2 regions of the Pantoea sp. X-Soil-TKNS-1207 genome follow, and region 2 is predicted to be linked to the other one. Evidence: predicted binding sites of a transcription regulator. Region 2 holds the regulator's gene; the other holds the start of a gene.
What was found. Region 2 encodes PurR, which represses purine synthesis genes. Its sites were predicted from a motif close to CANGCAAACGTTTGCNTG; they were not measured.

Region 1: a site for PurR is predicted at 1,685-1,702, ahead of purE (5-(carboxyamino)imidazole ribonucleotide mutase). Genes of this name have one in related genera too.

The regions. Positions count from the first base shown of each region.
Region 1 is NZ_AP035958.1:1,148,594-1,152,502, reverse strand. Features, by position in the region: gene cysS (cysteine--tRNA ligase) at 1-226, opposite strand, end outside; gene ppiB (peptidylprolyl isomerase B) at 445-939, shown strand; gene AC6I8V_RS05220 (UDP-2,3-diacylglucosamine diphosphatase) at 939-1,655, shown strand; gene purE (5-(carboxyamino)imidazole ribonucleotide mutase) at 1,787-2,296, shown strand; gene purK (5-(carboxyamino)imidazole ribonucleotide synthase) at 2,293-3,357, shown strand; gene ybbP (putative ABC transporter permease subunit YbbP) at 3,424-3,909, opposite strand, start outside.
Region 2 is NZ_AP035958.1:1,934,948-1,938,856, reverse strand. Features, by position in the region: gene AC6I8V_RS09130 (Grx4 family monothiol glutaredoxin) at 1-97, opposite strand, end outside; gene AC6I8V_RS09125 (C40 family peptidase) at 465-1,253, shown strand; gene cydH (cytochrome bd-I oxidase subunit CydH) at 1,306-1,395, opposite strand; gene purR (HTH-type transcriptional repressor PurR) at 1,681-2,706, shown strand; gene punR (DNA-binding transcriptional activator PunR) at 2,703-3,614, opposite strand; gene punC (purine nucleoside transporter PunC) at 3,724-3,909, shown strand, end outside.

The DNA.
Region 1 (3,909 bases), 790 kb from region 2:
TGATGATTTTATCGTCAATATCGGTGATGTTACGCACATATTTCAGCTGATAGCCGATATAACGCAGGTAGCGCGCGACAACATCAAACGCCACAAAGGTACGCCCGTGACCAATATGACAGAGGTCGTAAACCGTGATGCCGCACACGTACATGCCGATTTCACCAGCATGGATAGGTTTGAATTCCTCTTTCTGTCGGGTCAGGGTGTTATAAATCTTTAGCATTGAACGGTTCCGTTATATACGTGTGCAGGAAAGGCCTTTCCAGGCTAGCGGCACATTGTGCCGTATTTTTTGTGCCAGTGCGACGCCAGCATGTCAACTGCGGCCGCCTTGCTGACTCGTCATCACAATTTGTGATATAAGAAGCGTCTACTAAAATGGCCCGCCGCTTTGCAGGCGCGGCGATTGATACCGACGACAACCTTTACAGGACGAGAATGATGGTCACCTTCCAGACGAACCATGGCGATATCGTAATTAAAACCTTCGATGACAAAGCGCCGGCAACCGTAAAGAACTTCCTGGATTACTGCCGTGAAGGTTTCTACGACAACACCATTTTCCACCGTGTTATCAATGGCTTTATGATTCAGGGCGGCGGCTTTGAGCCGGGCATGAAGCAGAAAGCCACCAAAGAAGATATCCGCAACGAAGCCAACAACGGTCTGAAAAACACCCGTGGTACCCTGGCAATGGCGCGTACTCAGGCTCCGCACTCAGCGACTGCCCAGTTCTTCATCAACGTCGCCGACAACGACTTCCTCAACTTCCGCGACGAAAGCCTGCAAGGCTGGGGTTACTGCGTGTTTGCTGAAGTGGTTGAGGGTCTGGACGTGGTCGACAAAATCAAAGCCGTGGCGACCGGCCGTAGCGGTATGCACCAGGACGTACCGAAAGATGACGTCGTCATCCAGAAAGTGACCGTTAGCGAGTAATGTCGCGCACGCTGTTTATCGCAGATCTTCATCTGTGTCAGGAGGAACCGGCAATCACTGCCGGTTTTCTGCATTTTTTGCAGCGTGAAGCGCATCAATGCGATGCGCTTTATATCCTCGGCGATCTGTTTGAAGCCTGGATTGGCGATGACGATCCCAATCCGCTGCATCAGCAAATCGCCAGCGCCCTTCAGGCGCTGCCGGTGCCAACCTATTTCATCCACGGCAATCGCGACTTCCTGCTCGGCCAGCGCTTCGCCGCTGCCTGTGGCATGACGCTGCTGCCGGAAGAACAGGTGCTAACGCTTTACGGTCATCGCCTGCTGATTATGCACGGCGATACGCTCTGCACCGATGATGAAGGCTATCAACGCTTTCGTGCCAAAGTGCATCAGCGCTGGCTGCAAAAGCTATTCCTCGCCTTGCCGCTGCGCCTGCGGATGCGCATCGCGGGCAGAATGCGCGCCAACAGCAAGCAGGCCAATCAGCATAAATCGCTGAGCATCATGGATGTGAATCAACAGGCGGTGGCGAATGCCATGACGCGCCAGCAGGTGCGGCTGTTAATTCACGGTCATACCCATCGTCCGGCCATCCATGATTTTGTTTTGCAGGGTGAAAATGCGCAGCGCGTGGTTCTCGGTGCCTGGCACCAGCAAGGATCGATGATTCAGGTTGATGCCAGCGGCGTCCAACTGATCGAATTCCCGTTCTGATTAACGGGCAACCTTGCCCGTTTTCCGGCTACGCAACCGTTTTCCTTGCTGCCATCTCATGCTATTCTCTGTGCCCTTCTTCACCTGCCCGCCCGGCCAGGTTCGATTGTCTATTCACAGGAGTTGACCGCATGTCATCCAACGCCGCCCCGGCTCGTATCGCCATCGTCATGGGTTCTAAAAGTGACTGGGCTACCATGCAGTTCGCCGAGGAAATTCTTAACAGCCTGGATGTCCCCTTCCACGTTGAAGTGGTTTCTGCTCATCGTACGCCGGACAAACTGTTCAGCTTCGCCGAAAACGCCGCGCAGAACGGTTACCAGGTGATTATCGCCGGTGCTGGCGGTGCAGCGCACCTGCCGGGTATGCTGGCCGCCAAAACGCTGGTGCCGGTGCTGGGCGTGCCGGTACAAAGCGCCGCGCTGAGCGGTGTCGATAGCCTGTACTCCATCGTGCAGATGCCGCGCGGTATCCCGGTCGGGACGCTGGCCATCGGCAAAGCGGGCGCAGCTAACGCGGCACTGCTGGCGGCACAGATTCTGGCCATCCACGACAGCGCGCTGGCAACTCGCCTGGCAACCTGGCGTCAGACCCAGACCGATGAAGTGCTGAACAACCCGGACCCGCGGGGGGATGCATGAAGCCGGTTTGCGTACTGGGAAATGGTCAGTTAGGTCGTATGTTGCGTCAGGCCGGTGAGCCGCTGGGCATTGCCGTCTATCCGGTAGGTCTTGATGCGGAACCCGCCGCCCTGCCGATCGCGCAGAGCGTCATCACCGCCGAGATTGAACGTTGGCCGGAAACCGCGTTGACCCGCGAACTGGCGAGCCATCCGGCGTTTGTGAATCGCGATATTTTTCCGCGTCTGGCCGATCGTCTGACGCAAAAACAGCTGCTCGATCAGCTGAATCTTGCCACCGCACCGTGGCAGCTGCTGGCCGACAAAAGCGAGTGGCCGCAGGTATTCCGTTCACTCGGCGAGCTTGCCATCGTCAAGCGTCGTACCGGCGGCTATGACGGTCGTGGTCAGTGGCGTTTACGCGCCGGTGAAACCGACACGCTGCCGGACGAGTGCTACGGTGAATGCATTGTTGAGCAGGGCATCAACTTCAGCGGTGAAGTCTCCCTGGTGGGGGCGCGCGCTCAGGATGGCAGCACGGTGTTCTATCCGCTGACGCATAACCTGCATCAGGATGGCATTCTGCGCACCAGCGTCGCCTTCCCGCAGGCGGATGCTGCCCAGCAGCAACAGGCCGAGACGATGCTCAGCGCGATCATGCATGAGCTGAACTACGTGGGCGTGATGGCGATGGAGTGTTTTGTCACGCCGCAGGGTCTGCTGATCAACGAGCTGGCTCCACGCGTGCACAACAGCGGACACTGGACGCAGAATGGCGCGTCAATCAGCCAGTTCGAGCTGCATCTGCGCGCGGTGCTGGGTTTACCGCTGCCGCAGCCGGTGGTGTTTGCGCCATCGGTGATGGTCAACCTGATTGGTACGGACGTGAATCTGGCGTGGCTGAATCAGCCGCTGGTGCATCTGCACTGGTATGACAAAGAAGTCCGTCCGGGGCGTAAAGTGGGTCACCTGAATCTGACCGATAGCGATCAGTCACGTCTGGCCGCTGCGTTAAACGCGCTGGTGCCCCTGTTGCCGCCGGAGTATGCCAGCGGCATCGCCTGGGCAGTCGAGAAATTGTAATGGTAAAGGTCGCCATCAATGGCGACCTTAGCGTTGCAGGGTGCGTATGCATGCGCACCCGAATCATCACGCCGCCTCAAACCGTCTGAATAGCGCCTTCCCTTTCAGCAACCGCACTCCCAGCCAGCCGCCGCACAGCGAGAGCAGCAGCGCGCCCGCGATCGGCAGCGCCAGCCACAAACTCCAGTCAGGTTCCCACGGGAAATCAAAGATCTTGCGTTGCAGCCCCCACAGCGCCGCCTCCGCGCCCAGTGCCGCCGCTATCCCCGACACCACGCCCAGCAAGGCGAACTCGCACCATAGCGTGCCGCGTAGCAGTCGCTTACTTGCCCCCAGCGTGCGATACACCACCAGTTCCTGACGTCGCTGGCGCATCCCCACCTGAATCTGCGCCAGCAACAACAGCACGCCGCAAATCGTCACCAGCACCACCATAATTTCCAGCGCCTGGCTGACCTGCGCCAGCACCTGACTGATCTGCCGCATCATGCCGCCAATATCCAGCAGGCTTAACGTGGGAAAGGCCCGATTAAGCTGCGCCAGTAACGCCGG
Region 2 (3,909 bases):
CAGAGAAACCGCAGCTTGGCAGTTTCGGCGAACCTTTCATGTACAGCAGGATCGGGTTTTCTGCGATCTGGCGCTGAATTTTTTCAACAGTACTCATTTTTGCCTTCCTTAATCCGTCACTTCGTGTTTGTTTATTGTAGCGACTTCACCCCCGCACTGAAAACGGGATTTTGCATCGCGATGCTGATAATCGCCATGTTTGTTAAGTTCCGGCATGACAAATAACATTTTCATATCATTAATAAGCATTAACCGATTAATAATTAGCAATAATTGTGCTGTGTTAACCGGCTGAAATCGCTCATTTTTGCCCCATATCGAGTCTCGTAACAGATTAATGGAAAAATGCCTTACCTTTTGGAAAAAAAGTGGATTAGAATCATCACGGCACTGATCATTGATCAGATTATTCTAACTTAGCCGCAGGCTGTTTCTTATCAGACTGCTTAACCTGTAACCGGACTATGCGTTTACTTATTACGCTTTTGATACTGGCTTTCGCCCAACTGTTTTTTAATGTGGCTTCTGCTTCCCCGCAGGCGCCCGTCAATGTCAGTTTGCATAAAGCAGATAAAAAGAGTGCGCGCGAAGATGAACGTCGCAAACGACGTCCGGTGAAAACCAGCACGAAAAAATCCCGTCTGGCCAGCGTTCAAAAGTTAAGACTGAAAAAACAGCCGAAAACCGAAACCGCACTACACAAAACCACCAGCAAAAAATCCCTGCTGAAACAATCGTCGAAGAAAAAATATGGTCATCAGCGTCTGGCGAAAAGAACGTCCGAGCTGGATGAGGATACTGGCGATCTCACCACCATCAAAATGAGCAAGTCACACCGTCAGCGCTACCAGAAAGCGCGTGAAACGGCGATGAATAAGCTGATGGGACAGATTGGCAAACCCTACCAATGGGGCGGCACGTCACCGCATACCGGCTTCGATTGCAGCGGCCTGGTGTGGTATGCCTACAAAGATCTGGTGAAATACAAATTCCCGCGCACCGCGAACGAGATGTACCACCTGCGCGATGCGGCACCGATTAAGCGCGATATGCTGGAGAAAGGGGATTTGGTGTTCTTCCGCATTAACCATCGCGGCACCGCCGATCACGTTGGGGTTTACCTCGGCAACGGCAAATTCATTCAGTCACCGCGTACCGGTAAAGATATTCAGATCAGCGCGTTAGGCGAGGATTACTGGCAGAAGCATTATGTCGGCGCGCGGCGGATGATGACGCCAAAAACCATTCGCTAAACATGAGATCGAAAAAAAGCCGGACACTGATTTTCAGGTCCGGCTTTTTTTATTAATGAAGGATCGCGGTGAAGCTGAACACGATGATCATTAGCAATGCGCCAACCGTAGTACCCAGCGCCAGTTTCAGGTCTGTACTCATCACAACTCCTTAGTCACATTAATTGAAGGGTTAATGCGATTTTCGCACAGCGCCCGGTAAAAATCTCGTCTTATCCGCGCCAGCTTGCTAGAATCGCCGCCTTTCGTTGCGCAACAGATTTTGCGCACGCTGTGTTTGCGGCAAGATGAAGCGATATTGACTGATAGTTAACGCCTTTTTCAGTCCTTAATGCCCCCAAAATCGGGGCGCAAAACCATTAGCAGACGCAAACGTTTAACAATATACTTATCAGTAAGTTGCGATAAGCCCGGGAGTACCATTTTCATGGCAACAATTAAAGATGTGGCGAAACGCGCCGGTGTCTCCACCACCACCGTTTCGCATGTCATCAACAAAACGCGTTTTGTCGCGGAAGAGACGCGTAACGCCGTATGGGAAGCGATTAAAGAGCTGCATTATTCGCCGAGTGCCGTGGCGCGCAGCCTGAAAGTCAACCACACCAAAACGCTGGGGCTGCTGGCAACCTCCAGCGAAGCGCCCTATTTTGCTGAAATTATTGAAGCGGTGGAAAACCACTGTTTCGATCGCGGCTATACGCTGATTCTCGGCAATGCGCATAACGATCTGCAAAAGCAGCGGGCCTATCTGTCGATGATGGCGCAGAAACGTGTCGATGGCCTGCTGGTGATGTGTTCTGAATATCCCGACGACCTGCTGACCATGCTGGAAGAGAACCGCAATATCCCGATGGTGGTGATGGACTGGGGTGAGTCGCGCGGTGATTTTACCGATACCGTACAGGACAACGCTTTCCAGGGGGGCTATCTCGCCGGTCGTTATCTGATTGAGCGCGGCCACCGCGACATTGGCGCGATCCCCGGTCAGATGGAACGCAACACCGGTGGCGGCCGCCATGCCGGTTTTCTTCAGGCACTGAATGAAGCAGGCATCACCGTGCGCCCTGAGTGGATTGTGCAGGGCGATTTTGAGCCGGAATCCGGCTACCAGGCGATGCAGCAGATCCTTAACCAGAAGCAGCGCCCGACCGCAATCTTCTGCGGTGGCGACATCATGGCAATGGGCGCCATTTGCGCCGCCGACGAGATGGGTTTGCGCGTGCCGCAGGATATTTCCGTGATTGGCTATGACAACGTGCGCAACGCCCGCTACTTTACCCCAGCGCTGACCACGGTCCACCAGCCCAAAGCGCAGCTGGGCGAGAAAGCGCTGGAGATGCTGCTCGATCGCATTACCAGCAAGCGTGAAGATCCGCAAACCATCGAAGTTCAGCCGACATTGATTGAGCGTCGCTCAGTGGCTGACGGCCCGTTCCGCGACTATCGCCGTTAAGCAACGGTTTCGCTCAGCCATTCGTGGTTGAGCGTCTCTGCATCGCCAAGATAGGCCAGCAACCAGCCCAACGCCGGAGAGGCGCGCTGTTCTGACCAGCTGACGCAGCAAGGGCTGTCCGGAAACGGCGTTGGCAGCAGCAATTCGGTTAAGCCGCCGCTGTCCAGCAGCGGCCGGGCTAAATGACCTGGCACCATCCCCACGCACAGCCCGGCCAGCAAGCAATCCAGCCCGGTCTCCCATTCCGGCACCACCAGGCGACGCTGATTATCCAGCGTCCAGGTCATGCGGCGCGGCAGCGCCCGCGAGGTATCCTCCAGCACCAGCGACGGCCAGGCGCGCAGTGTCTCCTCATCCAGCAACGCGCTATTCGCTAACGGATGATCGGGGCTGACAACGCAGCGCCAGTTAAGCGCCCCCATATCCTGAAAGGCAAAACGTCCCCCCACCGGAATCGCCTGGGTGGCACCAATCGCCACATCAACCCTGCCGTCCGCCAGCGCATCCCAGACGCCATTAAACACTTCGTAGCTGATAATCAGCTCCATATCGGGAAAGTGGCGATAAAAATCTTTCACCAGCTGCCGGGTACGTTGCGGTTTAACGATACAGTCAACCGCAATGCTGAGCTGACCACGCCAGCCATTGGCCAGCTGCTGACACTGACGCCGGGTGGCCAGCATTTTTTTGATAACACCGCGACCTTCGCGCACAAAATGCTCGCCCGCAGCGGTCAGCACCACTTCCCGATGCTGACGTTCAAACAGCGGCACCGCCAGCCAGGTTTCCAGCTGACGGACCGTATAGCTGATGGCAGAAGGTACGCGGTGCAGCTCCTGCGCGGCTGCGCTGAAACTGCCGGTACGCGCCACGGCATCCACCACCTCAAGGGCATATTCTGACCACATTTTTTTGCCTGCAAATTTTTTGATAGCACTTTGCAAATATTAGCGTTTCACAAAGGCCGCCGCACCCTTTTACACTCCCCCGCGTTCAACCTGCCAAAAGAGAATTACCATGTTGTCATCAAAAGGATTTCTACCCTGGCTTGCGTTACTCAGCATGCTGGGCTTTCTTGCTACGGATATGTATCTGCCTGCATTTGGTGCTATGCAGCAGGATTTTGCCACCGCACCCGGCACCATCAGTGCCAGCCTGAGCCTGTTCCTGGGCGGATTTGCCTGTGCGCAGGTGTTCTGGGGA